2 regions of the Foliimonas ilicis genome follow, and region 1 is predicted to be linked to the other one. Evidence: predicted binding sites of a transcription regulator. Region 1 holds the regulator's gene; the other holds the start of a gene.
What was found. The regulator PhoB, encoded in region 1, activates phosphate uptake and scavenging genes when phosphate is short. The targets are predictions, from matches to a motif close to TGTCATNNANCTGTCAT.

Region 1 (15,155 bases):
ACGTTACGACCTGAAACCCGCCCCGATCCCGGCACGAACCAGCTTGCGCTGGAATTGCCAAGCACATACCCCACCAGACCGTCCCGTTTTGCGACCGCACGACCGCCGCTGTTTATGGAAAGGTTGGAAACTTTCAGCCTCATCGATCCTGTGTTGCGCACGCTTACCAGCACGCCGCCGCGCTGGGCCTGAACGGTCCAGGAAGGTTCCGCCCCCGCCGCTTCGGGATTTGCGAAGAACAGAGGGATCGAATGTCTTACCACCAGAGTAACGGTGCCTGATTTCTTGCGAGAGGCCCCCGGCAATTCATCGACCACCAGCCTGTAGCTTTCCTCGCCCGTTACCGGACGTTTCGATGTCCGCACCACACGAACGATATTTTCACCGCCCGGACGGAGTGTCGTTATCGGCGGGCTGACGACGACGTCTTTTGTGGGAACATAAGTCTCCTGACCGTCTTTCTGAGCCCAGCGGAAAACGCGGACCTGAACGTTAACCGGCGTTTTGGCATCGTTCCAGACGCGCAGTGTCGAGCTTGCTGTAGGCGTGCGAAGGTCGAGCACCACGGGTGCCACGCGAAGCGAGGTCGCGTGGGTAATCGTTGCGAATAGAAACGAGGCAAGAATAGTGAAGGAAAAAACGAGCGAGCGCATGGTTTTCTCCTTTTTTAGTAGGTCAAAGTGACGGTGATGATATCGTTATACGTGCCGGGTGTAGGTGTGTCCTGCGTCGGTACCTGACCGTAGACCGTGTAAACCTGCTCGGTGCCCGTACCTGTGCCTGCGACGGTATCGACCGTGACCGTGTTGCCCCAAACGGTCGAGCGGGCAGGGTCTGTATAAAGGGAATAATCAACCGTTTCGGCGCCGGGACCGGTCATTTGGCGTGTTGCAACGGTGGCCGCAGCGCCCTGGCCTGCATCCAGGCCGAGATCGTAATCCGTGCCGTTGGTGCATTGGACTGCAATGTCGCTGGTCGCGTCCACGGCGGCGTCGATCACGCCTGTTGCCGGAAAGGTCAAATCCCCTGCTGAATTGATCAAGCATTCGGCGTTGATTGTGATCTGTACATTGAATTGTGTCGTCGCTGTCTGCGAATACGCTGTGCCCGAGAGTACAAACAATAACGGAAGCGCTGCGACATAAGTCAGGTTTGATGGTTTCATTACATCCTCCAGCTTACGGCTGGAAGTTGAGCGCGAATTGCCCAGATCACCAACCGGTAATCCCCAAAGCCCCCACACTAACCATAGCTGATTCTATTTCTAAGTCATTAATATTTGAAAATTCAATTTAGATGGAAATTCCAGAATATAAAACTATTGTTTTTTATCATCAATAATCATTATTAATGCAGTAGATTTTTTAGTTTTTTACCGGAGTGAATTGCCGAATTTTTGGATTGTAGAAAATTGTACAATTCATGATTGCAAATCATATTCAAAAAATGCTGCGGGAATTCAGGGTGTTCATGTCGATAGACGAACTATACCGTAGGTAGAGCTTGTATGTTTTCGAAAAAAATCAGGGGTTGCGAAGGCCGATCCATCTGTCAGGTCCGTTCGAACTTTCGCCACTTACTCCGTGCATAGCTGCGCCATGCATATGATCATGCCTGTGGCATTCTTTACCTACATCGCTGTTTTTGTTGCCGGTTGCGCCACGCCGCCGGGGGCGATTGCTGCCAAGCCGGTGACCGACAACCGGTTTGCGGAACTCGATTGTTCGCTGCTCATATCCGAGCGGGACAAGAAGGTGACAATACTTGCGCTGCTTTCCGACGCGCAGTCGGAGCGCTACCGTGCCGACGCAATCAGCGTCGCGTTCACGGGCATGACGCAGAGCATGATAAATTCACCGAAGGAGCGCGAGGGCAAAATCTCCGAGTTGAAAGGCGAGGTCGACGCGCTGAACATGCAGGTGTTGCAGAAGCAATGTTCCATCGGCCTCGGTCAATAGATTGCCGTGCGTCCCGAAAACTGGTGACTTTTTGTCCGATGCCTAGGCGTCTTCCTCGGTTTCGTCATCCTTGCCGGATGACCATGAATGCGGCTCGATCTTCTTTTGGGTGCTGCTGTCGGTAAAGGTCCACCAGCCGGCATCCGCCTCGTCCCATTCACTGCCAGCGGCCTTCAGCTTTTCAAGCGAGCGATAGCGTGCGATGGACTCGTTTTCCTGCCCGTCAAAATCGGTCCAGTAGACCTGAACGCGGGAACCGTCCTTGGGCGCAGTCGCAATAGGTTGTTTAGAAGCCATTTTTTTCCAAGCCCGTGTTTCGATCGACAATATCCGAAAATGTAAGCCACAGGACGGGTTTGGCAATGCGCCTGATGAAAGACTTCCGGTATGGCGTTCCGAAGTTACTGAGCCGACATGAAACTGTCATGAGACTGTAATAAACCGGCGATATGGGCTTACGCGTCGCTGAAAAAACGGCGTCGAGTTACCAAATCCGAACAGGAGCAGGCTCCCATGAACAAATTCCTCCTAACCGTGTCGGCTGCAGCGCTGACGCTCGCCGGCTCGGCGGGCTTTGCCGCCGCCCGCGACCAGATTCAGGTTGCCGGTTCTTCGACCGTGCTTCCTTATGCAAAGATCGTTGCCGAGAATTTCGGCGAGTCCTTCGGCAACTTCAAAACCCCGATCATCGAATCCGGCGGCTCTTCGGGCGGCCTCAAGGAATTCTGCTCGGGCGTTGGTGAAAACACCATCGACATTGCGAACTCCTCGCGTCCGATCAAGGAATCCGAAGTCAAGGCTTGCGCCGACAATGGCGTGACTGAAATCCAGGAAGTCCAGATCGGTTATGACGGCATCGTCTTCGCAACCGACATTGCCGGCCCGGATTGGAAACTGGTTCCCGAAGACCTCTACAAGGCGCTGGCCGCACAGGTCGTCGTTGACGGCAAGCTTGTGAACAACACCGTTACCAAGTGGAACGAAGTAAACCCGAACCTTCCCGATTGGGACATCGCCGCCTACATTCCGGGTGAAAAGCACGGCACACGTGAAGTTTTCGAAGAAAAGCTTCTTGCCGTCGGCTGCGAAGCTTCGGGCGCACTCGAAGCGATCAAGGCTTCCGGCGCTGACGACAAGGCTGCTCACGCTGCCTGCGTCGCAGTCCGCAAGGACGGCAAGGCTGTCGACATCGACGGCGACTACACGGAAACGCTTGCCCGCATCAATTCGAACAAGACCGGCGTCGGCGTCTTCGGCCTGGCCTTCTACGAAAACAACGCAGACAAGCTGAAGGTCGCAACCGTGAGCGACGTTGAGCCTTCGGTAGAGACGATCGCCGCAGGCGAATATCCTGTGTCGCGCCCGCTGTACTTCTACGTAAAGAAGGCACATGTCGGCGTCATCCCCGGCCTCAAGGAATATGTCGAGTTCTTCCTGTCCGACGAAATGGTCGGCCCTGAGAGCCCGCTTGCCGAATACGGCCTGGTTGCTGCTCCCGATGCCGAGCGTGACGCTCAGCGCGAGGCTTTCGAAGCCGGCAAAACCATGTAATTGAAAGTCGAGGGGCGCGGCCTGGCCGCGCCCCTCTTCTTCAAATCTGTTCCGCGGTGATATTTAGCCGCCTTCAGGGCAATCGATATTCATGAGCGTCTTCTCTGTCGTACTGATCATTCTGGCCATCGGTATCGTCGGCTTTCTTCTGGGGCGGCAGCGCGCCGTTTCGCAGCAATCCGCTGGTGGCGAGAAGCCGCATTCGAGGCCCGGCTACCACGGCGCATTCGTTCTGGTTCTCGCCGTTCTGCCCGCGCTCTTTCTTTTCGCGGCCTGGAAAATCGCCAGCCCGACGATCGTCGAAACTTCATTGAAGTCCGGATTGCCTGAGACCGTTCAATCCATGCCGGAAAGCAACCAGACGCTTGTCGTCGGGATGATCAAGAGCATCGGTGGCGGGCTTAGGCGTTTGAACAACACCGAACTGGCCGAGGCCGATCAGGGCTTTGAGCAGTTGCGCAGCGTTCTCGGCTCCAAGGGTGTCGCGATTGCCGCCAATGGCGAGGATTATATGATCCCCGCCGCCAAGGAATATAACGCGATGACCGATGGGTCGGCGCGGTATGCGGCGATCATTGCAATTCTGCTTTCTGCGGCTGGTGCCGTCTACGGCCTTTCCCGCATCGCTTTGCGGGCACGCGCGCGCAACAATGTCGAGCGTGTCATATTGTGGGCTTTGCTTGCGGCATCGACCATCGCGATCCTGACCACGGTTGGCATCGTGCTTTCGATGCTTTTCCAGACGATTTCTTTCTTCAATTCCGTATCGCCGATGACCTTCTTCTTCGGAACGGTGTGGGATCCGCGTTTTGCAGCAGCCGGTTCGGGCGGCGCGGCGGGACAGTTCGGCCTCATTCCGCTTCTCGCAGGCACGCTCTATATCGCGCTTGTGGCGATGCTGTTTGCCGTGCCGATCGGCCTTTTCGCAGCAATCTACATGGCCGAATACGCTTCGCGACGAGTACGCGGTATCGTCAAGCCGGTGCTTGAACTTCTGGCCGGTATCCCGACCATCGTCTACGGTTTCTTCGCGCTGGTTACGGTCGGTCCGTTCCTGCGTGATCTGAGCGCAGCACTTTATGGCGGGCAACCCTTCATCCTCGCGCAGAGCGTGCTGACGGCGGGCCTTGTCATGGGCATCATGCTGATCCCGTTCGTGTCTTCGCTGTCGGACGACATCATCACCGCGGTTCCGCGCGCCATGAATGACGGCTCGCTGGGTCTTGGTGCAACGCGCTCCGAAACGATGAAGCGGGTTATCCTTCCGGCAGCACTTCCGGGTATTGTCGGCGCACTCCTTCTGACCGGATCGCGCGCTATCGGTGAAACGATGATCGTGGTGCTTGCGGCGGGTGTCGCCGCCAATCTCAGCATCAATCCCGGCGACGCGATGACCACCATCACGGTCAAGATCGTCAACCAGTTGACGGGCGACCTCGAATTCACCTCGCCGCAGACGCTCGTCGCCTTCGCGCTCGGCATCACGCTTTTCGTCATCACACTCGCGATGAACATCTTCGCACTCTACATCGTCCGCAAATACCGGGAGCAGTACGAATGACCGACCTCACCACCCAAGACGTCGGCACCACGGCTGCCCGTCCGCGGCGGGATATCGGGATCAAGAAGCGCTACGCTGCAGAGCGCCGCTTCAAGATCTACGGCATCGTCGCAATCGCGCTCGGCATCTTTTTCCTGCTGGCGCTGCTCTATACCGTCGTGCGCGATGGTCACACGGCTTTCTGGCAGACGTCGATCAGCCTTCCGATCACCTTTAATGCGGAAACGATCGATCCGAAGAACGAACGTGCGACCGATCCGTCCGTGCTGCAGATGGCGAATTATTCAACTTTGGCCCGCGATGCGCTTGCGACCAAGCTTGGCGTCAATCTCGATGGCGCAAGCCGCGCGGAGTCGCGTCTGCTCGGCGGCATGATCTCGCAAGGGGTTCGCACGCAGCTTCGCGACATGGTGGTCGAAGACCCGTCCATCATAAGTACGACGCAGAATGTCTGGGTGCTGGCCAATGCCGACGTCGATTCCGCCCATAAGGGGCAGATCGATCTGCGCGTCGACGAAGCGCGCCGCAAGGTCAAGGACCAGCAGGTGACCTGGATGAACCAGCTTACCTCTGACGGTTCGATGGTAGAGAAGTTCAATACGGGTATCTTCACCTTCGGCGCATCGAGCCGCCCGGAAACGTCCGGCATGGGTGTTGCGATCATCGGTTCGCTCTACATGATGGCTATCGTGCTGGTGCTGGCGCTGCCGATCGGCGTTGCCGCTTCCATCTATCTGGAAGAATTCGCGCCGAAGAACCGCTTCACCGATCTGATCGAAGTGAACATCAACAATCTCGCGGCCGTGCCTTCCATCGTCTTCGGTCTTTTGGGATTGGCGGTCTTCATAAATTTTGCCGGGCTACCGCGATCCGCGTCCATCGTCGGCGGTCTGGTGCTGACGCTTATGACGCTGCCGACGATTATCATCGCGACGCGCTCCGCTCTCAAGGCCGTGCCGCCGTCGATCCGTGCTGCCGCACTTGGCGTCGGTGCATCGAAAATGCAGATGGTGTTTCATCACGTTCTGCCTTTGGCCGCACCTGGTATCCTGACCGGCACGATCATCGGCCTTGCACAGGCGCTCGGCGAAACCGCGCCGCTGCTGTTGATCGGCATGGTGGCCTTCGTTGCCAACTTCCCATCAACGCCATTCGATCCGGCGACAGCGCTTCCGGTGCAGATATTCATGTGGGCCAATGAGGCCGAGCGCGCCTTCGTGGAGCGCACCTCGGGAGCCATCATCATCCTGCTGCTTTTCCTCGCGGCAATGAACATCACTGCAATCATACTTCGCCGCCGTTTCGAACGGCGCTGGTAGGAGCACGGATTATGAACATAATGACCGAACAAGCAGTAGAAGAAGCAGTTCTGGGTAAGCGAATGACAGAGACGAACGAACAACTGAAAATGAAGGGCGAAAAGGTTCGCGTCTTCTATGGTCAAAAACAGGCTCTGTTCGATGTCGATCTGAACGTGCGCGAAAAGCAGGTTACGGCGCTTATCGGCCCGTCCGGCTGCGGCAAGTCCACCTTCCTGCGCTGCCTCAACCGCATGAACGACACGATCGAAAGCTGCCGCGTCGAAGGCAAGATCACGCTGGACGGCGAGGACATCTACACGCAGAAGATCGACGTCGTCGAACTGCGCGCCCGTGTCGGCATGGTGTTCCAGAAGCCTAATCCGTTTCCTAAGTCGATCTATGAGAATGTCGCTTACGGACCGCGCATTCACGGTCTGGCCAAGAACAAAACCGAGATGGACAAGATCGTTGAAAGCAGCCTGCAGAAGGCCGGTCTGTTCAACGAGGTGAAGGATCGGCTTCAGGAACCAGGTACTGGGCTTTCGGGCGGCCAGCAGCAGCGCCTTTGCATTGCGCGCGCAATTGCCGTTTCACCGGAAGTGATCCTGATGGACGAGCCGTGCTCGGCGCTCGACCCGATTGCGACTGCGCGCGTCGAGGAGTTGATCGACGAACTTCGCCAGAACTACACGATCGTCATCGTCACGCACTCCATGCAGCAGGCAGCCCGCGTTTCGCAGCGCACGGCGATGTTCCATCTCGGCTATCTGGTCGAGGAGGGTGCGACCGAAAAGATGTTCACCAACCCGGACGACAAGCGCACGCAGGATTACATCACCGGCCGCTTCGGCTGACGGTTGGGATACGAGGACAGATCATGGGCGAACATACCGTCACCTCCTTTGACGAAGAACTTGAGCAGATCGACCGCCTTATTCGTGAAATGGGCGACAATGCCGGTTCGATGGTCGCGGACGCCATTCGTGCGCTGCTTTCATCGGATTCCGCACTCGGCCAGCGCGTCGTTTCCGAAGATGCGATCATGGATGCGAAACAGCGCGAACTCGATGACCGTGCGATAACGCTTATCGCCAAGCGCCAGCCAATGGCGCAGGATCTTCGCGCTGTCGTCGGCGCGATCCGCATGGCCGGCGATCTGGAGCGCATCGGCGATCTCGCGAAGAACATCGCAAAGCGCGTCAGCGCGGTCGGCCAGACGGCGGCGCCGAAGAGCCTGTCGCACAGCATCGATTCCATGGCCGCGCTGGTTCTGGATCAGGTGAAGCTGGTCATCGACAAATATGTCGCGCGCGAACCGGATGCATTGCGCACGCTTCGCGCCGAAGACGAGAAGATTGACGTCAAATACACGGCGATCTTCCGCGAATTGCTGACCTATATGATGGAAGATCCGCGCAACATAACGGCGTGCACGCATCTTCTGTTCTGCGCGAAGAACCTCGAGCGCATCGGCGACCATGTGACCAACATTGCCGAAAATGCTTATTTCGTGATGACGGGCGAGCAATTGCCACCGAACAGACCTAAACTCGATGAAACCACGATGACGGTTCTTGCCGAGTAGAATGACGGGTGAAATGCGATGATCGCACCAAAAGTCATGGTGGTTGAAGACGAAGAACCCCTTGGCGTTCTTCTTCGCTACAATCTCGAATCCGAAGGCTATCAGGTCGAGGTCGTCGCGCGCGGCGACGAGGCCGAGATCAGGCTGCAGGAAAACGTTCCCGATCTGCTGGTGCTCGACTGGATGATCCCGGCGATTTCGGGCATCGAGCTTTGCCGCAGGCTGCGCATGCGTCCTGAAACGCAAAGGTTGCCGATCATTATGCTGACGGCGCGCGGCGAAGAAAGCGACCGGGTGAGGGGGCTTGCGACGGGCGCCGACGATTATCTCGTCAAGCCGTTCTCGACGCCTGAATTCATGGCACGCGTGAAGGCGCTTCTGCGCCGGGCAAAGCCGGAAGTGCTTTCGAGCATTCTCAAGGTCGGCGACATCATGCTCGACCGCGAAGCGCATCGCGTCTATCGCAAGAAAAGCGAGATCAAGCTCGGGCCGACGGAATTCCGGCTGCTGGAATTCATGATGCGGCATCCGGGCCGCGTGTTCTCGCGCAGCCAGTTGCTCGACAATGTCTGGGGCGAAACGATTTACATCGACGAAAGAACGGTCGATGTGCATGTCGGTCGTCTGCGCAAGGCGGTGAACACAGGCCGTATGCCGGACGTTATCCGCACGATACGCGGCGCGGGTTACGCGATCCAGGAAGACCAGCTTTAAGAGCCCTTTTGCAAATTCTACCCTGCCGGACATCTAGCGCAGTTTTCTGCGCTTCCGGTGCTCACGTACCAAATGTACGCTCCGCTCCGGTTCTCGAAAACCACACTATATGCCTCGGCAGGGCGAATTATCAAAAGGGCTCTAGGTCTTCGTACCGTTGCCCGGCGCGAAGATCGCGCTGTCGATATGGGTCAGCGCATGCATGGCGCTGCCCTCGCGGATGAGCGAGAACTCGTCCGGGATCGCGGCGAAGCTGATTGCCTTGTTGTGCTGTCCGCCTGCGGTGTTGGCTATCGCGTCGCGTAGTGATGGTTCGATCAGATCGAAAGCCGCGGCCCCTATGCCGACAACGGCGACCGGGGCAGGGTCAATCAGCGCGAACATGCTTCCCAAACCATAGCCAATTGCCTCGCCTGCGGTATGAAACGCGTCGCGCACGCGGCCGGGATGATTCCGGGCGCTTTCTGCAAGTTCCAGCATGTCGGCGTCGTCTATGTCGACCAGTGGGGCTACATCTTCGGCCAAACCGTGGGCATTGCGCCAGATCGCATAATTTCCGGCATAGGCCTCGACGCAGCCGCGCCGTCCGCACCGGCAAAGCGCGCCATGCGGCAGATGGTTCATATGGCCGAATTCGGCGCCGGATGAATGCGTGCCGGTGAACAATTCACCTTTGAGCATCAGTCCCATGCCGATGCCGTGCGACAGCAGGATGGCGATGAAATCGTTCTTGTAGCGATCCGGATCGCGCCAACGCAGCGCCACTGTGATCATGTTGCAGTCGTTTTCGACGGTCGAGGGAATTCCGAACCGTTTTTCGAGCAGATCGGCCAGTTCCAGATCTGTGTGGCTGGTGATCGGCGACCAGAGCATCTTGCGCGAATGCGAATCAGTGATGCCCTGCACGGCGATCATCAGGCGCAGGATCTTACGTTGCGTATTGTTCTTTTTGACTAGACGCTCGACCATCGCGATACATGCCTCAATCAGCTCTTCCTGAGAGAGTTCGAGCGTCGGCAGCTTGCAGCTTTCTTCGGCGACCATGACCCCGGAATAGTCGATCAGAGCACCTACCAGATGATTGAGGGACAGGACGATCGTGACCGTGGCGGCGGCCTTCGGATTAAGACCCAATCCCACCTGAGGCCTTCCGCGCCTTGATTTTGCTGTTTCTGCCGAGGCCGTCTCCACAAGAATTCCCTCACCCATAAGGTCGGACGAGATGGCGGATATGGTGGAATGGCTGAGGCCCGTGGCGTTCGCTATGGAGGTTCGAGATGGCTGTCCCGAGCGGCGCACTTCAGCGATGACCATCGCCCTGTTCCGGCGTCGCAAATCATCATGTCTTATTCCAGCCGGCATGTGGCTTAACTCCTCCCGCACCCGTCGCGGGCCTCTTGTTCGTGAGGGCCCGTTTACGGCGTACAGGCGGATATTGACAGAAGTCACGGCTTGCGCCACTATTTATTTCGGAGCTCGAAAAAAAGCTGCTCTGACGCTTTATAATCGTAGTCGCGCTTTCCGGCGCTTGGGAGGAAATCATGAATAAGTTTACCACCGCCATTCTGGCGGGCGTTGCCATGTCGCTATCGCTTTCGGTCGCGGCACAGGCGAAAGACAAGATCATCGGCGTCTCCTGGTCCAATTTCCAGGAAGAGCGCTGGAAGACCGATGAAGCCGCCATCAAGGCAGCTCTCGAAGCTGCGGGCGACAAGTATATTTCGGCCGATGCGCAGTCGTCTGCCGCAAAGCAGCTCACCGATGTTGAAAGCCTGATCAGCCAGGGCGCAAACGCGCTCATCATCCTTGCGCAGGATTCCAGCGCAATCGGACCGGCTGTCGAAAAAGCCGTCGCCGAAGGCATTCCGGTCGTCGGCTATGACCGCCTGATCGAAAACAAGGACGCTTTCTACCTGACGTTCGACAACAAGGAAGTCGGCCGCATGCAGGCGCAGGGCGTGTTCGACGTGAAGCCGGAAGGCAATTATGTCTTCATCAAAGGCTCGGGTGCCGATCCGAACGCAGACTTCCTGTTTGCGGGCGCGATGGAAGTGCTGAAAGAAGCGATCGATTCCGGCAAGATCAAGAATGTCGGCGAAGCCTACACCGATGGCTGGCTGCCGGCTAACGCGCAGAAGAACATGGAGCAGTTCCTGACCGCAAACGACAACAAGGTCGATGCAGTCGTTGCGGCCAATGACGGTACCGCAGGCGGTGCAATTGCTGCACTCGACGCACAGGGCCTTGCCGGTTCCGTTCCGGTTTCCGGGCAGGATGCCGACCATGCTGCGCTGAACCGCATCGCGCTTGGCACGCAGACCGTGTCGATCTGGAAAGACTCGCGTGAGCTTGGAAAGACGGCTGCCGAAATCGCTTCGCAGCTTGCTGACGGAACTGAGATGGACAAGATTCCGAACGCAGTGAAGTTCGATGGCGGTCCGAACAAGGTCGAGATGACCTCGGTGTTCCTGAAGCCTGTTCCGATCACGAAGGACAATCTTGACGTCATCATCGACGCAGGCTGGGTCTCGAAGGACGTTGTCTGTCAGGGCGTTGCTGCCGGTTCGGTTCCGGCCTGCAAATAATTTGACCATTTAGCGAAACGCCGCGGCCAAGAAGCCGCGGCGTTTTTCTTGGGGTCTAGATCGGGCTGGTACGAAGCCTGATCATGGTTCAAACTATCGTATGACCTGTCCCGAAGTAGCCAAACATGGCGTTCGGTTCCGGTCCATGTTCACAGTAACGGAACAAGCCGTACTGTCGGGAGGACTTCATGAGTGAAGTGGCATCGAGCGGAATGCCGGACGGAGCAAGATCGTCCGAGCTTGGACCGGTCGCAAGGTTTCTGAAGGCGACGGAAATCGACACCCGCATGCTCGGCATGGTCGGCGCGCTGCTGGTCATCTGGATCAGCTTTCATTTTCTGTCGAACGGCCTGTTTCTCACGCCGCGAAACCTCTGGAATCTTTCCGTTCAGTCATCATCCATCACTGTCATGGCGACCGGCATGGTGTTGGTGATCGTTACGCGCAATATCGATCTTTCAGTCGGTTCGCTGCTTGGCTTTGCTGGTATGGTCATGGGTGTTACGCAAGCTGTCTGGCTCCCCAGAATGATGGGTTTCCCGCTGGGCGACCCTACAATCTGGATGATCGCGCTTGCCGCAGGTATCATCGTGGGCGTCACGATCGGAGCGTTTCAGGGCTTTCTGATTGCCTATCTCAGCATCCCTGCCTTCATTGTTACGCTTGGCGGACTTCTTGTCTGGCGCGGTGCGGCCTGGTGGGTCACAAGTGGCCAGACCGTCGCCCCGATGGATGCCACTTTCCGCCTGATGGGCGGCGGGCCGGATGGCTCTATAGGTGCGACCGCAAGTTGGATCGTCGGCCTTGTTGCATGTGCCGCAGTGGTTTTCATGCTGCTGTCAGGTCGCAAGCAGCGCAAGCGCTTCAAGTTTCCGCTTCGCCCCGTATGGGCTGAAACGTTCCTTGGCGTATTGACCTGCGGCGTCATTCTCGGTGCCGTGTGGGTCGCCAATTCCTATCCTTGGCCAGCAGGCACAGTCCGGCGTTATGCCGAAGCCAACAATATCACCATTCCCGAAGGCGGATTGTTCATCGCGCATGGCATCGCCATACCGGTTCTGATAGCGATCGCTGCGGGCATCATCATGACCTTCATCACGACCAGAACCCGCTTCGGACGCTATGTGTTCGCCATCGGCGGCAACCCGGAGGCGGCAGCGCTCGCTGGCATCAACACCCGCTGGGTAACGATGAAAATCTTCATGCTGATGGGCTTTCTCGCGGCAATCGGTGCGGCAATCTCGACATCGCGCCTCAATGCGGCAACCAACGCGCAAGGCACGCTGGACGAGCTTCTGGTCATCGCGGCAGCGGTTATCGGCGGCACGTCGCTTTCGGGCGGTGTCGGCACGGTTGCAGGCGCGATGCTGGGTGCGCTGCTGATGCAGTCTCTGCAATCGGGCATGGTCCTTCTCGGCGTCGATACGCCGCTTCAGAACATCGTGGTCGGCATAGTGTTGGTCGTGGCCGTATGGCTCGACACGCTTTATCGCCGTCGCACGCAGTAATCGGGGAGAAAAGCGATGGATCAAACGCAAACCCCTCTGATCGATATGAAGAATATATCGATCGCCTTCGGTGGCATTCGTGCCGTGGACGACGCCTCGATCGATCTTTTTCCGGGAGAAGTCGTGGCGCTGCTTGGCCACAATGGCGCGGGCAAGTCGACGCTTATCAAGATATTGTCCGGCGCCTATAAGCGCGATGCAGGCACGATCTTCGTAAATGGCGAGGAAGCTTCGATCAGCAATCCGCGCGATGCCAAGAAATACGGTATCGAAACCATCTACCAGACGCTTGCTTTGGCGGACAATGTGGATGCTGCAGCCAATCTGTTTCTCGGCCGTGAGCTGAAGACCAGCTGGGGCACGCTTGACGATGTTGCCATGGAAGCCGAAGCCCGCAAGGTCATGGGCAGGCTCAATCCGAGGTTCCAGCGCTTCAAGGATCCGGTCAGCAAGCTTTCGGGCGGTCAGCGTCAGTCAGTGGCGATTGCACGGGCTATTCTCTTCAATGCACGCATTCTGATCATGGATGAGCCTACGGCTGCTCTCGGTCCTCAGGAAACCGCGCAGGTTGGTGAACTGGTAAAGCAGCTCAAGCAGGACGGTATCGGTATCTTCCTCATCAGCCATGATATTCACGACGTGTTCGATCTTTCGGATCGGGTCTGCGTCATGAAAAACGGTCAGGTGGTCGGCACAGCAAAGACAAGTGATGTGACCCAGGATGAAGTGCTTGGCATGATCATTCTTGGCAAATGTCCTCCGGGCGCCATTCCGGGTCCGGGCGCGCTTGTCGTCAAAAGCTGAACGGACAGATTCTCCCGATTATTGGCAGCTACGCGAGTGCGTTTGCATTCGCGTAGCCAGACGCTAATAAGGAATATGGTGGGATCAAACCGGCAGTATTCGACTTGAAGAAGTTTTTTCCAGGCGTCGTGTTTTTTGCCGTGGCAATTGCCGCTGCCGCTGTTGCTCTGTTTGCATATTTTGCCGCGCAGGAAGCTGCGCGCATCAAATTTGATGCGACAGCCGACGAAGCGCTCAATCGCATTCAAAGCCGTGTCGATCTCCACATGTCGCTGCTGCGATCGACACAGGCGCTGTTCAAGGTAGAGCAGGGGACCGTCAATCCTTCCGAATTCAAATCCTTCTTCGACGCTCTGAACGTTTCGGACAATTTCGAAGGGTTACGTGGCATTGGCTTCGTGCGGCTGATCGAAAAGGGGCAAGAAGGCGCGGTTGAAAGCGAACTTGCGCAGCACGGTGATGGACAAAAGGAAGTCTACCCGGAGACGGATTTGACGTTGCGTGCGCCAATCGTCCTGTTCGAGCCGCGAGATCAAGATAACAGTTCCGGTATGGGCTACGATATGATGACCGACCCGATCCGGCGTCCGGCCATCGAGAGCGCCATTTCCACGGGTGAGCCGCGTGCGACAGGCCGCGTGATGCTCGGCGAAGCGACCGGCAGCAGCCAGACCTATCCCGGGTTTCTGATTTTCCTGACCGTGACACCGGAAGTTGAGCCAACCTCGACGACAGCAGGCGGGCTTCTTTACATCGTATTCCGCAGCGCTGATCTGTTTCATGCCACGCTCGGACGTGCGCCGTTGCTGCCGGTTCAGGTGGAAATATTCGATACCGCAGTTGGCGACCAGAATCTTCTGTACCGCTCTGCAGCGCCGCTTTCGGAGGCATATGGCGGAAGTCTGCTGGCAATGCGCGAGATCGTCGTTGCGGGGCGGCGCTGGAGCGTGATTTTCAGGCCGTCAGCGGAATTCGCCCCGCCATCCTCGCGTATCATGCCGTTTGCGCTGGGGCTGTTCGGCCTGCTTCTGGCGGGAGCGGTGGCACTGGTCGCGCGCTATCAGCAGCGCGCCTTCGAGGCCATATCGGCCCTTCACGAGACGACCGAGTCCAGCCTGGCCGAGAAAGATCTGATGCTTCAGGAAATGAAGCATCGCATCAAAAATTCGATTGCGCGGGTGCTGGCGATGTCGCGTCAGACGGCGGCGCATTCCAAGGATATGAATGAATTTGCGACGTCGTTCTCCGCGCGCCTTCAGGCCATGTCGAATTCGCAGGACATGCTGACACGATCATATGGGCAAAAGGCCGATATGGAAGAGCTGTTGCGGATGGAGCTAGGGCAGGTGTTCGGCGGCGAGCTTCCCGCCGACGCGATGGACGGCCCCAAAATTATGCTGAACGAGACGGCGACGCAGGCCATGGGGCTGACGTTTCACGAGCTTGCCACCAATGCCATCAAATATGGCCGTGCGAATAAAGAGGGCACCCTGCGGGTTAGCTGGCTCGTCAAAAACGAGGTCAAAAACAAAGTTCTTACGCTGCGATGGGAAGAGCTTGGTAGCGGAAAGATCAATCCGCCGGAGAA
Region 2 (15,155 bases), 550 kb from region 1:
AAAGTTGGGAAAAGCTGCAAAACCGGACGTTAAAAACGTCTCCCGCTCCCATTCGATGGTCACTATAGCGCCTTTTCCGCGCTCATTAGCATTCTGCACGGTGAAGGATGCGCCTGATCGTTCGAGCAATGTCTTCGCGATGAAAAGACCCAGACCCAGCCCGCCGCCGGAATCCACGCCCTGTCTTGTAGACATATAGGGTTCACCGATCCGGTCGAGGATTTCCGGCGGAAAGCCGGGTCCGTCATCAACCACCTCAAGAACGATACTCTTCTCGTCCCATTTCCAACGCACCAACACTTCGGCCTGCGCAAAATCGACGGCGTTCTCGACCAGATTTCCCAGACCATAAATGACGCCCGGGTTGCGGCGACCAACTGGCTCGGTGCCGATCAGGGCGCCCGGCTCCAGCTTGATCGTGATGCCAAAATCACGATGCGGAGCGATCACCTCTTCGATCAGCGAGGTGAATGGCAGGCGGGCCAGATGCTCCTCGCTTTCGGAGGACAGGCTGGTCAGCCGCTTCAGGATCTGGCGGCAGCGCTCGCTTTGCGACCGAAGCAGCGTGACATCTTCGTGGTAGCGGGAATCGCTGCCCAGCGCGCGCTCCATCTCTTTCGACACCAGCGCAATCGTTGCCAGCGGGGTCCCGAGTTCGTGCGCGGCGGCGGCGGCCAGCCCGTCGAGCGCGGAGAGATGCTGTTCGCGTTGCAGCACCAGTTCGGTCGCCGCCAGGGCATTGGCCAGAAGCCGCGCCTCCTCGGCAACGCGCCAGGCGTAGAAGGCCGTAAAGGAGATGCTCGACAAAACAGCCATCCACACGCCCGAAACATAGATGAAGGGCATGAGAAGCTGTGTGCCTTCGAACCAGGGCAACTGAAAATGAAAGAACGCCAGCCCGGTGGCAGCCGCCATGACGATCAATGCCAGCGATATCGTCAGCCGAAGCGGCAGCGAGGTTGCCGAGATAACAACGGGCACGGCCATCAAAATGGAAAACGGGTTGGTCAGCCCGCCGGTCATATAGAGCAGCCCGGCAAGCTGCAGAGAATCGAAGGTCAGGATTCCGAACGCCGCCAGCGGGTTGAGACGATGTGCAGCCGGAAACCGGAACGTAAGAAACAGATTGAGCCAGGCCGAACATGCGATAAGCGCGAAGCACAGGCTGACCGGCAGTGGAAATTCAAAACCATAGGCAACGACGATGACCGTGACGCTCTGGCCGACGACCGCCAGCCAGCGAAGCCGTATCAGCGTATTGAGCCGTAGCCTGTGGCTCTGCTGAAGATCGGGCGTTCGCAGCGGTTTTATCATGGTGCTCATACTCCGTGTTGGCGGCGCATATGTCTATCTGGCGCGCGGCTTGGCGCGGTTTGTCGCTTGTGCGGATGCCGGATCTTCCGGCCATTCATGTCGAGGATAGCGCCCGCGCATGTCGGAGCGCACATCGGTCCATGAACCGCGCCAGAAACCTGGCAGATCGCGCGTCGTCTGGATCGGGCGATGCGCAGGCGAAAGAAGTTCTAGCGTCAACGGAACGGTTCCGCCCGCGACGGCCGGATGCTGGCCAAGCCCGAACAGTTCCTGCACGCGGATCGACAACACCGGCCACTCACCATCATAGGAGATCGGAAGCCTGCTGCCGGATGGCGCATCGTAATGCGTCGGGGCAAGGGTTGCGAGCTTTCGCTGAAGATCGTGCGGCACCAGCGACATGAGCGCTGCCTGCAATGCACCGCCTGCCAATTCGCCAAGCGAAGCCTTGCCCGGCATGAAGGGCAAGAGCCAGGCATCGAGCGTTTCCAGCAATGCCTCGTCCGACATTTCCGGCCAGGGCGCACCAAGGCCCCGATGGAGCCAGGACAGACGGTGGCGCAGCGCCTGCGGCTCACCATTCCACGGCAGAATGCCGAGACCATGTTCGCGGATCGCCTCGATCAGCGCATGATCGGCTTCATCGCCTTGCGGCGGCGGCAAAAGCCGCTCGGTCAGCGTGATTGCGCCCAGCCGCAATGTTTCGCGCGCGCGGATCGCCCTGCGGGCGACATCGAAACTCGTTTCCGAACGGCGTTCGATCTTCGCGCCAAGCACGGAGCGTATATCCTCTTCCGAAATCGCAGCCGCAGCAGATATGCGTGCATTCTGCGCCTTGCCCTGAAGATCGGCTACGACCAGAAATCCTTCGCCTGCGAGTGGGTCAGCCACATCGAGCATCGCGCCGCTGCCATTGGCCAGCACGAACCGCCCACGCTCGCCGCGCGCCTTCGCCACGCGGTCCGGCCAGGCGTGAAGCAGCAATCGGCCTGCGGAAGAATCGTCTTCCTTTCTCGATGAAGGCGAAGCTTTCGCCAGCCGCTCAGCCAGTTTCCGGGCAGCAGTAGCGCGGGGCGATCTGTCCGTCCTGAAACGCGAAAGCCTGCGCTCAAGATCGACGCTGTCGCCGCCAAGGCCGCGTTCGGTCAAAAGAACGGCAATTTCGGCAGCCTCCAATGCATGACCATCACCCGCTGCCTCCGCAACCATATGCGCGAGCCGCACGGGCAGTGCCAGACCACGCATCCTTTCACCCGAAGGGGTCAACCGCCCGGCACCATCGATCGCATCCAGCCGCTCCAGAAGCGCGCGCGCTTCGTTCAACGCGGGAACAGGCGGCGGATCGAGAAATGCCAGGCTCGACGGATCGCTGACACCGAAAGCTGCGCAGTCGAGCAACAGACCCGATAAATCCGCTTCGAGGATTTCGGGCGGCGTAAAGGCTGAAAGCGCTGCCGTCTGCTCGGTGCGCCAGAGCCTTATCGCCACACCGGGCCTTGTGCGACCTGCACGGCCCGCCCGCTGTTCGGCAGAGGCTCGCGACACGCGAACCGTCTCAAGCCGCGTCAGGCCGCTGGCAGGCTCGTATTTGGGCAATCTGGACAGGCCGGAGTCGATTACGACACGCACGCCGTCGATCGTGATCGACGTTTCTGCAATCGCGGTTGCCAGCACCACCTTCCGGCGGCCTTCCGGCGGCGGGCGGATTGCAGCGTCCTGCTCCTTGCCATCGAGCATTCCGTAAAGCGGAACCACATCGACATTGTCTGCGACATGCCCGTTCAATCGCTCGGCGGTGCGCTCGATCTCGCGCTGGCCGGGCAGGAAGGCAAGCACGCTGCCTTCCTCCGAATAAAGTGCCTCGCGGATCGTCTTGGCCATCGCATCTTCGACAGGTGTTCCGGCCGGGCGTTCGGAATAACGGATTTCGACGGGGAAGCTGCGTCCTTCGCTCTCGATCACCGGAGCATCTCCAAGCAGCCTTGCAACACGCGCGCCGTCCAGCGTCGCCGACATGACGAGCAGCCGCAGATCGGGACGCAACGCGCCCTGAACGTCGAGCGCAAGCGCCAGTCCGAAATCGCCATCAAGGGACCGCTCATGAAACTCGTCGAAAAGAACAGCACTGACGCCCTTCAATTCCGGGTCGTCCAGAATCATGCGCGACAGCACGCCTTCGGTGACGACCAGAATGCGCGTTTTCGGCCCGACGCGGGATTCCATGCGCATCGTGTAGCCGACAGTTCCGCCGGGCTCTTCGCCAAGCAGGGAGGCCATTCTGCGCGCTGCCGCACGCGCTGCCAGCCGGCGCGGTTCCAGCAACAGGATTTTCCCGTCACCCAGCCAGGGAGCGTCGAGAAGCGCCAAAGGCACAAGCGTCGTCTTGCCCGCACCGGGCGGTGCGACCAGCACGGCACTGCTGCCATCCTCCAGCGCCTGCGCCAAAGGTTTCAGCACCATCGATACGGGAAGCTCCGGCAGAGCGATCATTCGCCCGATCCCATCGGTCTTTGTGAAACTGCTTGTCTCATGGCTGCGCAATACCAGCATGGCCAAGCCGAGCGCAACGCCCCTGCACTTCCGGCTTCGTCAATCCGTCACAGAAATCGCTTATGGCATGATGGATTCGAGTGACGGAATGTTGATTGTACGGCGCCGGGAGCGCAAAATGGAATGATGGTTTCAGCCTTGATCGAACGCGAGATGACACGCAGCCACCTGCCCCTTCGAAACGGCGTGTTCATCGCGGTGACCGGCCCAAGCGGGGCAGGCAAGGACACGCTGATCGCCTATGCGCGCAAGCAACTTTCCGGATTGGAAGATGTCTGCTTCGCCCGCCGTGTCATCACGCGCGAGAGCGACAGCACGGAAGATCACGACACGCTGAGCGATGCCGAATTCCAGAAGGCCGAGGTAGAAGGCGCCTTCGCCATATGCTGGTCGGCGCACGATCTTCGCTACGGCATACCGGCGAGTGCCGATCTCGACATTGAGGACGGCCGCGTGGTGATCGCGAATGTCTCACGCGCAATCATTCCCGCTTTGCTCGATCGCTACGCCAATGTGACGCTGATCGAGGTCACAGCGTCGGAAGACATTCTCGCAGGCAGGCTCGCCGCGCGCGGACGTGAAGGCAGCAACGAGATTTCGGCAAGGCTTGCACGCACCGTTATCGCGCAATCGGACGTTCCCGTAACGCGCATCGACAACAGCGACACACCGGAAATCGGCGGCGAACGTCTGGTTGCTACTATCCGTAAGGCGCTCGCCTTCGCGGATGTGTCCGGGACTGTTTAGAGCACTTATTTTTAAATAGAAACGTAGGCGGGACAGCGCCCCCCTCTGTCCTGCCGGACATCTTCTCCACAGGTGGGGAGATTAGATTTCATCTATGATTTCGCCAATTTTGATTGTTGCAAAACTTGGCGCCTGCAAAAGCGGAAAGCCAATCTCCCCCCTCGTGGGGGAGATGTCCGGCAGGACAGAGCGGGGCGCTGTCCCGCCAGCTTTTCTATCCAAATATGAAGGGCTCTAGGCCTACTTCTTCTTGAAAGCATCAGCCAATGCCGTACCAAACGAGCCTTGTGATTGCTGCGGCTTGGCTTGAGACGGTTGCTGCTTCGGCTGGTGACGCGGCGTTCTGTCCTGCGAGGGCGCAGGACGCCCTGCATCGCCATCATGCTTGCGCATGGTCAGGCCGATGCGCTTGCGCTTGATGTCGACCTCGGTCACGCGCACTTTCACGACATCGCCTGCCTTGACGATTTCATGCGGGTCTTTCACGAAACGGTCGGCCAGTTGCGAGACGTGCACGAGCCCGTCCTGATGCACGCCGATATCGACGAAGGCACCGAAGGCCGCGACATTGGTGACCGTGCCTTCAAGCGTCATGCCGGGCTTCAAATCCTTTATGTCGTCGATGCCGTCGGCAAAAGTTGCGGTCTTGAAACCGGGGCGCGGGTCACGGCCCGGCTTTTCCATTTCAGCGATGATGTCGCGAATGGTCGGCAGGCCGAAACGCTCATCCACGAAGGCGCGCGGATCGACCGCCTTGAGCGCTGCACTGTCTCCCATCAGCGTGCGCAGATCGCGGCCGCAGGCAGCAACAATCTTGCGGGCAACACCATAGGCTTCCGGGTGCACCGCTGAAGCATCCAGCGGCTCCTTGCCATTGGGAATGCGCAGGAAGCCCGCGCATTGCTCGAATGTGCGCTGGCCGAGGCGCGGAACGTCGAGCAGGCCGCGCCGTGTCGAGAAAGGCCCGGTCGCGTCGCGATGCGCAACAATCGCTTCCGCCAGAGATCCGCCGACACCTGAAACGCGGGCCAAAAGCGGCGCTGACGCCGTGTTCAGATCGACACCGACCGCATTCACCGCATCTTCCACGACAGCTTCCAGCGAGCGCCCCAAACGGTATTGATCGACATCGTGTTGGTATTGCCCGACGCCGATCGATTTCGGCTCGATCTTCACCAGTTCGGCAAGCGGGTCCTGAAGCCTGCGCCCGATGGAAACGGCACCGCGCAGCGAAACGTCGAGGCCGGGGAACTCCGTCGCCGCCGTCTGTGAGGCGGAGTAGATGGACGCACCGGCTTCCGAGACGATCACCTTTTGCGGCTTGGGTGCAGGCATATCCGACAGCATGTCGGCGACGAGCTTTTCGGTTTCGCGGCTGCCAGTGCCGTTGCCGATGGCAATCAGTTCGACGCCATGCTTGCCGATAAGCCGCGCAAGCTCGGCCTGCGTGCCGCGCACATCGTTCTTCGGCGGAAACGGATAAACGGTCGTCGTGTCGAGCAACTTGCCGGTGCCGTCCATGATCGCGACTTTGACGCCGGTGCGGATGCCCGGATCGAGACCCATAGTCGAGCGTGAACCGGCAGGTGCGGCCAGAAGCAGATCCTTCAGATTGCGCGCGAAAACCTTGATCGCTTCTTCTTCAGCGCGTTCACGCAATTCGCGCATCAAATCGAGCGAGAGGCTGAGCGAGAGTTTCACGCGCCATGCCCAGCCAATGACCTCCATCAGCCAGACATCGCCGGCTTGCATCGATGCTACGTCATAGGCGCGGGCAATCATCCGCTCGACAGGCTTCACCTTGGCCGTGTCGTCGGCATCGACTTCAATATCGAGCGACAGGAATTCCTCGTTGCGACCGCGCAGCATGGCCAGCGCGCGGTGCCCGGCGACGGTCGCCCAGCGCTCGCGATGGTCGAAGTAATCGGAGAATTTCGCGCCCGCCTCTTCCTTGCCCTCGACGCCCTTCGAGCGAAGAAATGCGTTTTCGCGCATATGCGCACGAAGGCGACCGAGAAGGTCGGCGTTTTCGGAAATGCCTTCGGCGATGATGTCGCGCGCGCCTTCGAGTGCGGCTTTCACGTCGGCAACTTCACCGCCCACATAAGTAGCGGCAAGCTCAGCTGGAACCAGCGCTCGATTGCCCATAATCGCTTCCGCCAGCGGCCCCAGCCCGCGCTCGCGCGCAATCTCGGCGCGCGTGCGGCGCTTCGGCTTGTAGGGTAGATAGATGTCTTCTAGCTCGGCCTTGGTCGTCACGATTGCGATCTTGCCGGCAAGTTCGTCGGTTAGCTTGCCCTGTCCGCGGATCGAATCGAGGATCGCATCGCGGCGCGCATCGAGTTCGCGCAGATATACGAGCCGTTCGGAAAGCGTGCGCAATTGCGTGTCGTCCAGCCCGCCCGTGACCTCCTTGCGATAGCGCGCGACGAACGGCACGGTCGCGCCTTCATCCAGCAGCTTTATCGCAGCGGCGACCTGTTCTGCCTTCGCGTTGATTTCACCGGCGATCAGGCCGGGGATGCGCCTGGCGTTTTCTGACATTGCAATACTCATGATTTTATCAGGCGGCTACGCCTGCCATTTCGGCAAGGATGGCCTGTGCCGCAGCGCGGCGATCCGATGCTGCAACGATCGGCCGTGCAACGACCAGATGGCTGGAACCGTTGCGAAGCGCATCGCTTGGCGTCACCACACGTTTCTGGTCGCCATGATTCGCGCCTGCCGGGCGAATTCCAGGCGTCACGACCGCCAGATCAGGCCCGACGATGCGGCGCACGGCAGACGCCTCGCTTGCCGAGCAGACGATGCCGCCCATTCCGGCAGTCAGCGCCTGTTCGGAGCGGCGCAGGACCAGTGTATGCGGATCGTATTCGTAGCCGACCTCAATCAAATCGCGCTCGTCCATGGATGTCAGGACGGTCACGCCGAGAAGGCAAAGGTTACTACCACGCGCGGCTTCCACGGCAGCCCGCATCGCCTTCGGATAAGCATGCAGCGTCAGCATGGACATGCCCATTTTCACGATGTTCTCGACGCCCTTGGCGACCGTATTGTCGATGTCGAGCAGTTTCAGATCGAGGAAGACTTTCGTGCCGCCGCTCGCCAGTTCGCGCGCGAAATCGAGCCCGCCGGGGGCGTAGGCAAGCTGGTAGCCGATCTTGTAGAAATTCGCGATGCCATCCAGATCGCGCACGACGCTTTCCGCGTCCTTCACGCTCGGCACGTCCAATCCGACAATGAGATGGTCTGCAGGCTTCATGCTTCGCTCCTCGTTGACAACTGGTGCGCGCGATCAATCAGCGTGCGCACGACGTTTTCCATGGCCTTGCGCGTACGTTCTTCATGGAAATCTCCATTCTCGTCGAAGGCTTCATGCGCTCGCGGCACGGAACATTGCGGCGTGATCACTTCGATCTGACAATTCATCAGCACGGAACGCAGATGATAAAGCCCACGTATGCCCGCAAAGTTCCCATCGGATGAGGAACACAGCCCTGCTACCTTGCCACTATACGGCTTGAACGGACGGCCGCCATCCTTGTGAATACGGCTTACCCAGTCGATCGTATTTTTCAGCAGCGGCGGGATCGATGAATTGTATTCGGGGCTGGCGATCAGCAGGCCGTCATGCGCCGCAATGTGCCGCGCCAGTTTCATCGCGTTTTCCGGCACGCCGTGCTCTTTTTCCAGATCCTGGTCCATGATCGGCAAGGGATAGTCGGCCAGTGAAATGCGAGTGACTTCGGCGCCCTGAAGCGCCAGTTCGCGCTGTGCGGCATCTGCCGTGCGGCCGCTGTATGCGCCTGTTCTTATCGAGCCTGCAAAGACGAGAATTTTGGGGTTCATCCAGAAGCGCTCCGAAGTTCGGTGTGTTCGGGATATAGGCCTGCGCGCTCGCTGTCAAAACGAGAGCGAGTGCATGGCCGAGATTCCACAGGCGGAAAAGTCAGTTGCGCTTGGCGCGCCGGTAAATCCACAAATGCGCGGGCGGAATATTGCGGATGACGAAGTCGAACCGCTCGACCGTATAATCGCCAAGGCCCGGCGGGATCGGTGATTTGGGTCCGTAGGTGATCTGCATGACCGGGCGACCGTGCGGAATACGGTCCAGCGCGGCGTTCAGATAGGAAATGCGCTTCGCTACCGGAAAGCTCAGCATCGGCACACCGGAAATCACCGCATCGAAGGTTTTCGGCTCGACATGCGCAAGTGTACGATCAAGATCGAAAGCATCGCCCTCGATCACGTTCACCTTCGGATACAGGCGATGGAGATGGTTCACGAATTCCGGCGAATACTCCACGGCGTAGAGATTTTCCGGCTTCACGCCATGTTCGAGAATGGCCTTGGTGATAACGCCGGTACCCGGTCCAAGCTCAAGGACAGGCAGGCCGGAATGGATGTCGATGACGGAAGCCATACGCCGCGAGGTGATCGCGCTGGTCGGCAATATCGCGCCGACAGCCTTTGGCTTGTCCATCCACCCTTTGAAGAATCGCACCTCATCGTCGAACTTTTCAGCGATTGCCTTGCGCAATCCGGGTCCTCGACTCATTGAGGTCTTCTCCTCGAAAACAGCAGTGTTGCGATACTTATTCGCCCGTTGACGCTAAGGCAAGCTGGCGGCGCAAAAAAGCAGCAAAACGTCGCCTTTGAAATATTAAAGCAATTCGCCGCCAAGTGAACCCACTCGGCGGCGATTAAATCCTTTAAAGGTGCGACGAACCAGCGCCGTTCAGCGCTCGCTAAAGGATTCCAGGAAATCCTTCATGCGGGAAAAGAAACCGCTCGATTGCGGCGAGTTTTCCTTGGACGATAATTCCTCGAATTCCTGCAGCAATTCGCGCTGGCGCTTCGACAGGTTTTGCGGCGTTTCGACCGCGACCTGAATATAGAGGTCGCCTATATTGGGCTGACGCAGGATCGGCATGCCCTTGCCCTTCAGGCGGAACTGCCGCCCGTTTTGCGTGCCTTCGGTGACCTTTACGCGCGTCTGCGTACCGTCGAGCGTCGTCACCTCGAACTGACCGCCAAGGGCAGCAGTCGTCATCGAGATCGGCACCTTGCAATAAAGGTCCGCCCCGTCGCGCTGGAAGAACTCGTGCGGCTTCACCGACAGGAAAATATAAAGGTCGCCAGAAGGCCCGCCTCGCATTCCCGCTTCGCCTTCATTGGCGAGCCGGATGCGGGTGCCATCTTCAATGCCTGCCGGAATGTTGACGGAGAGCGAACGTTCCTCTGTCACGCGGCCCTGGCCCGCGCATTTCGGGCAAGGATCCTTGATCGTCTGGCCGCGGCCGTGGCATTGCGGGCAGGTGCGCTCGACTGAGAAGAAACCTTGTGCGGCGCGGACACGACCGGCGCCCGCACACATCGAACATGTTGCGGGCTGCGTGCCGGGCTTCGCGCCGGAGCCTGAGCATTCGTCGCAGGCGATCGAGGCCGGAACCCTGATCTGCGCCGTCTTGCCATTAAATGCTTCTTCCAGCGAGATTTCCATATTGTAGCGCAGATCGGCACCGCGCTCGCGACCGCCGGAAGAGCGGCGCTGGCGTCCGCCCATCATGTCGCCAAAAATGTCTTCGAAAATATCCGCGAAACCGCCGCCGCCGAAGCCATTCTGCTGGAAGCCCGCGCCGCCGCCATTTTCAAAGGCCGCATGGCCGAAACGGTCATAGGCAGCGCGCTTCTGCGGGTCCTTCAGACACTCATAAGCTTCGTTGATTTCCTTGAACTTGTGGTCGCACGCATTGTCGCCCGGATTGCGATCCGGGTGGAATTGCATCGCAAGCTTGCGGAACGCGCTTTTGAGTTCCTTTTCGTCGGCCCCTTTTTGAACGCCAAGGGTTTCGTAGAAATCAGCTTTCATCTTGTCCTGTGAACCGCGTGGTCAGTTTTTCGAGCGAGATGCATTGTTGTATGCCTATTTTTCGCCGCGACTGGCACTCGATTTAGTAAACCGCGAGCCCGTATGCCATAGGGCGCGGCAATCAAACGCGCAATTTTCGCCAGAAAATCTCGACTCAAGGCAAGTAAAATGGGTTTGTGGCCCTTAGGCAGCACTTCTTTCGCCGGCTGGCCTCGCAACGCCGCCGAAGCGGGCGTTGAGATATTTGCTTACCGGACCTTCGAAATAACGATCCGAAAGCATTGCCACCACCAGAACCGTGATCGCCGGAAGATACCAATAGGTATAAAAGCTCATCACATTCATAGGCTCGACGATCTTGCGCCACACCACCGCGAGAAGAATGCTCTCGATGACCGGATGGATCATGTAGATACCGAAGGAAACACGGCCAATAGGGTGAAGCGGTTTCAGATAATGCGCGGCTTCCGGCTCATTGCGCTCTGCAAGTCCGGCCAGAAACGTCGCTCCAGCCAGCAGCAGTACGATCACATAAGCATTCTGCAGGGTTGCCATGGCCGTGAGCGCGGCGACGAAACACAGCCAACCCGGTATCAGGCTGGAAAGCTTCCACTTGCTGTCGCGCACCGCAATGGCAACCAGCGCGCCGAGCGCAAAATCGGCGAAGGCACGGTATGCGCCCCATGTATTGGCCTGTAGCCAGCTCGGAAACGGGATCCAGCCGAAAGCCACCGCAATCTCCAGCGCCACGATCGAGGCCGCCGCGACAGTCGCCAGTCCCCACATTCCATACCAGCGATAGGCGAGCACGATGACGGGTAAGGTCAAATAGCAGAACCACTCCGCCGAAAGCGTCCAGCCGACATAGTTGAAGGTCAGTACGTCAGTCACGCCCCATGCCTGGATCAGCACGATATTGGCGGGTAGCGCCGACCACGCGTAGCGCTCCGGTTGATCCGACTGGACATAGCCCAGATGCAAGGCGAGGCCGACGATGCAGAAGAATATCAATGTCACGAGATAGAGCGGATAGAGCCGCGCCAGGCGGCGCACGATGAAGCGCCTGAACGAACCCGGCTCGGTCATCAGCGTATCGGCATAGCGCAGCATGATCAGAAAGCCGGAGATCATGAAAAACATTTCCATGAGCGGCAGCAGACGAAACAGAGCCGCGCTGGCAGCCTCATGTCCCGGCGGGGCATAGCGCAGGAAATGCCACATCATCACCGCAAGTGCAGCGGACAGCCGCCAAATCTCTAGCGTCCTGAAATGCAAATGCCCGACCTCAGCCCATTGCCCGCGGCAGATACCGCACGGCCCCTGATGATATTTCTACCACCTTGAGGCAAGCATCGCCGGACTTCCTTTAGACAAGCTTAATGCACGCTGAAGTTGCGACAGAGGGCCGATACAAAAAAGCCCGGCGCGATGGCCGGGCTTTCATGTCTATCTGCGTATTGGATCAGGCAGACTTTTTCTTGTCGTCGTCGTCGTTGATTTCCTCGAAATCAGCATCGACCACGTCGGAGTCCTTGGCTGCATCGGCCTTGGCGTCGGCTTCGGCAGCTTCCGCCTGGCTCGATTCGTACATTGCCTGACCGAGCTTCATCGAAGCTTCTGCAAGGCTCTGCGTCTTGGCGTTGATGTCTTCGAGGTCATCGCCTTCGGCAGCCGTCTTCAACGCAGCGATCGCATCGGAGATTGCCGTGCGGTCGGCTTCCGAAACCTTATCGCCATACTCCTTCAGAGACTTCTCCGAGGAATGGCCCAGCGCTTCTGCCTGATTGCGGGCTTCGACGAGGCCACGACGCTTCTTGTCGGCTTCGGCGTTCGATTCCGCATCCTTGACCATCTTTTCGATGTCGGCGTCCGAAAGACCACCCGATGCCTGAATGCGGATCTGGTGTTCCTTGCCGGTGCCCTTGTCTTTCGCGGACACGTTGACGATGCCGTTCGCGTCGATGTCGAAGGTCACTTCAATCTGCGGCACGCCCCGCGGTGCGGGCGGAATACCGACGAGGTCGAACTGGCCGAGCGCCTTGTTGTCCTGCGCCATTTCGCGCTCACCCTGGAAGACCCTGATGGTCACGGCGGACTGGCTGTCCTCGGCGGTCGAGAACACCTGGCTCTTCTTGGTCGGGATCGTCGTGTTGCGCTCGATGAGACGCGTGAACACGCCGCCCAGCGTTTCGATGCCCAGCGAAAGCGGGGTCACGTCGAGCAGCAGAACGTCCTTGACGTCGCCCTGCAGAACGCCTGCCTGAATGGCCGCGCCCATCGCAACGACTTCATCCGGGTTGACGCCCTTGTGAGGCTCCTTGCCGAAGAACTGCTTCACGATTTCCTGGATCTTGGGCATGCGGGTCATGCCGCCGACCAGAACCACTTCGTCGATTTCGCCAGCCTTGAGGCCCGCATCCTTGAGCGCTGCCTTGCAGGGCGCGACGGTGCGCTGCACCAGATCGTCGACCAGCTGCTCGAACTTCGAGCGGGTGAGCTTCAGCGTCAGGTGCTTCGGGCCAGTAGCATCGGCGGTGATGAAGGGCAGATTGATCTCGGTCTGCGTGGTGGACGACAACTCGATCTTGGCCTTTTCCGCAGCTTCCTTGAGGCGCTGCAGAGCGAGCTTGTCGTTCTTCAGGTCGATGCCCTGTTCCTTCTTGAACTCGGCTGCCAGATATTCGACGAGACGCATGTCGAAATCTTCACCGCCGAGGAAGGTGTCGCCATTGGTCGACTTCACTTCGAACACGCCGTCGCCGATTTCCAGCACGGAAATATCGAAGGTGCCGCCGCCAAGGTCATAGACAGCGATCGTCTTGCCTTCGCGCTTGTCCAGGCCATAGGCAAGGGCAGCAGCGGTCGGCTCGTTGATGATGCGCAGAACTTCAAGGCCGGCAATCTTGCCTGCATCCTTGGTGGCCTGACGCTGAGCGTCGTTGAAATAGGCAGGAACGGTGATGACGGCCTTTTCGACCTTCTCGCCGAGATAAGCTTCCGCCGTTTCCTTCATCTTCTGAAGGATCATCGCCGAAATCTGGCTTGGCGACTGCTTCTTGCCAGCAGCTTCTACCCATGCGTCGCCATTGTCGCCCTTGACGATGTGATACGGGACAAGCTTCTTGTCCTTCTCCGTCACCGGGTCGTCATAACGGCGGCCGATAAGGCGCTTCACCGCAAAAATCGTGTTTTCAGGATTCGTTACCGCCTGACGCTTGGCCGGCTGGCCAACGAGGCGCTCGTCGCTATCCGTAAAAGCGACGATGGAAGGCGTGGTGCGTGCGCCTTCAGCATTTTCGATGACCTTCGCGTCCTTGCCGTCCATGACGGAAACGCAGGAATTGGTCGTACCCAGATCTATACCGATTACTTTAGCCATATCTTTTCTCTCCACTAAGCAGGCTGCCAGGACCCATCAAGGCGTTCCGGCGGCAGCCCCTGTCTCAGAAATTACGCAAGGGGCACGATTGCACGCGCAGCCCTTACGGCATTGCGGCGTATATAAGAAGAGGCATTGCGACACGCAAGCGCTTCAAAGCATGTCCAACAAAGGAAAAACCCGTTCCTGAAAACTAGACGGCTTCCCAACCATCCTTATCGCCAGCGCGGAATATCGCGTCGATCAACCTCTGGTTCAAGACTGACTCCTCAAGACTGAAAACACGCTGGTTTTCGCCGGACGCCGCGCGCGCGAAAGCCTCGACTTCAAGTCTATATTGGTTTGTCGCCGGAAAGCGGAAAATCTGCGCTTCGGAATGATTCTGATTGTGCAGTTCGACGCGGTGATGATCGTAAAGACCGGCATTGAACGGCGAGGCCACCTCGATAAAACCCTTGTCGCCATGAAACGCCATTGTCTGGCGCGCAGCCAATTGCGTCGACAGGTAAAAGGACAGCTCGAAATCGCCGAAATCGGCACGGATCGAGGAATAGATGTCGGTGCCGAATTTCGCGTCGCGCTCGACGGTCGCCTGAACGCGCTGCGGCTCTTTGCCCGTGGAAAAGCGCGTGACGACCGTCGGATAAACACCAATATCGGGCAGCGCGCCGCCGCCGAGCGAGACCTGATTGCGCATATTGCCGGGATCGACATTGTAATAGGAAAATGCGCCCTGCACGTGCCGCAACCGCCCAATGGCGCCCTGAGAAATCAGGTCGCGCACCTTTATCCATTGCGGGTGATAGGTGACCATGAAGGCTTCAGAAATCACGACCTTCTTGCGGTCGCGAATTTCGATCAGCGGTTCGATTTCCGAGGCATTGAGCGCCAGTGGCTTTTCGACCAGCACATGCTTTCCGGCTTCGGCGGCCTTGGCAGCCCATTCGACATGCTGCGATGTCGGCAGCGGGATATAGACGCCATCGACCGTGTCCGACGCCAGCAATTCCTCATAAGAACCAAAGGCATACGGAATACCGAAACGGCTGGCGAGATCCTGCGCGCGCGAAAGGTCGCGGCTGGCAATCGCTGTCGCAACGCCGTTTTCGGCGTCCTGTATGGCAGGTAGAAGATGCTCCCGCGCAATCTTGGCGGTCGATAGAATTCCCCAACGAAACACGAATTCCGCCTCCCTTTTCACAAAAACTCACAGGGGTTTTGCCCGAAAAAGAGATGAAGGGCCAGAGATTACGTGATTTTCCAGAGCAGCCGCGGGCGACTTTGGCAATCGCC

Region 2: phnN (phosphonate metabolism protein/1,5-bisphosphokinase (PRPP-forming) PhnN) is a predicted target of PhoB. The motif match lies at 3,899-3,915, and genes of this name have one in related genera.

The regions. Positions count from the first base shown of each region.
Region 1 covers NZ_JBDUUH010000001.1:747,524-762,678, forward strand. Annotated here, with positions in the region: gene ABFT80_RS03700 (fimbrial biogenesis chaperone) at 1-653, opposite strand, end outside; gene ABFT80_RS03705 (Csu type fimbrial protein) at 668-1,165, opposite strand; gene ABFT80_RS03710 (hypothetical protein) at 1,611-1,958, shown strand; gene ABFT80_RS03715 (hypothetical protein) at 2,001-2,255, opposite strand; gene ABFT80_RS03720 (PstS family phosphate ABC transporter substrate-binding protein) at 2,472-3,509, shown strand; gene pstC (phosphate ABC transporter permease subunit PstC) at 3,601-5,070, shown strand; gene pstA (phosphate ABC transporter permease PstA) at 5,067-6,389, shown strand; gene pstB (phosphate ABC transporter ATP-binding protein PstB) at 6,401-7,225, shown strand; gene phoU (phosphate signaling complex protein PhoU) at 7,249-7,956, shown strand; gene phoB (phosphate regulon transcriptional regulator PhoB) at 7,975-8,670, shown strand; gene ABFT80_RS03750 (ROK family protein) at 8,812-10,032, opposite strand; gene xylF (D-xylose ABC transporter substrate-binding protein) at 10,212-11,255, shown strand; gene ABFT80_RS03760 (sugar ABC transporter permease) at 11,444-12,763, shown strand; gene ABFT80_RS03765 (ATP-binding cassette domain-containing protein) at 12,779-13,567, shown strand; gene ABFT80_RS03770 (CHASE domain-containing protein) at 13,672-15,155, shown strand, end outside.
Region 2 covers NZ_JBDUUH010000001.1:199,583-214,737, forward strand. Annotated here, with positions in the region: gene ABFT80_RS01000 (ActS/PrrB/RegB family redox-sensitive histidine kinase) at 1-1,314, opposite strand, end outside; gene hrpB (ATP-dependent helicase HrpB) at 1,348-3,804, opposite strand; gene phnN (phosphonate metabolism protein/1,5-bisphosphokinase (PRPP-forming) PhnN) at 3,988-4,611, shown strand; gene ABFT80_RS01015 (Tex family protein) at 4,852-7,155, opposite strand; gene pyrF (orotidine-5'-phosphate decarboxylase) at 7,175-7,873, opposite strand; gene ABFT80_RS01025 (NADPH-dependent FMN reductase) at 7,870-8,460, opposite strand; gene pmtA (phospholipid N-methyltransferase PmtA) at 8,561-9,169, opposite strand; gene dnaJ (molecular chaperone DnaJ) at 9,350-10,483, opposite strand; gene ABFT80_RS01040 (acyltransferase family protein) at 10,667-11,758, opposite strand; gene dnaK (molecular chaperone DnaK) at 11,946-13,862, opposite strand; gene ABFT80_RS01050 (Gfo/Idh/MocA family protein) at 14,056-15,042, opposite strand.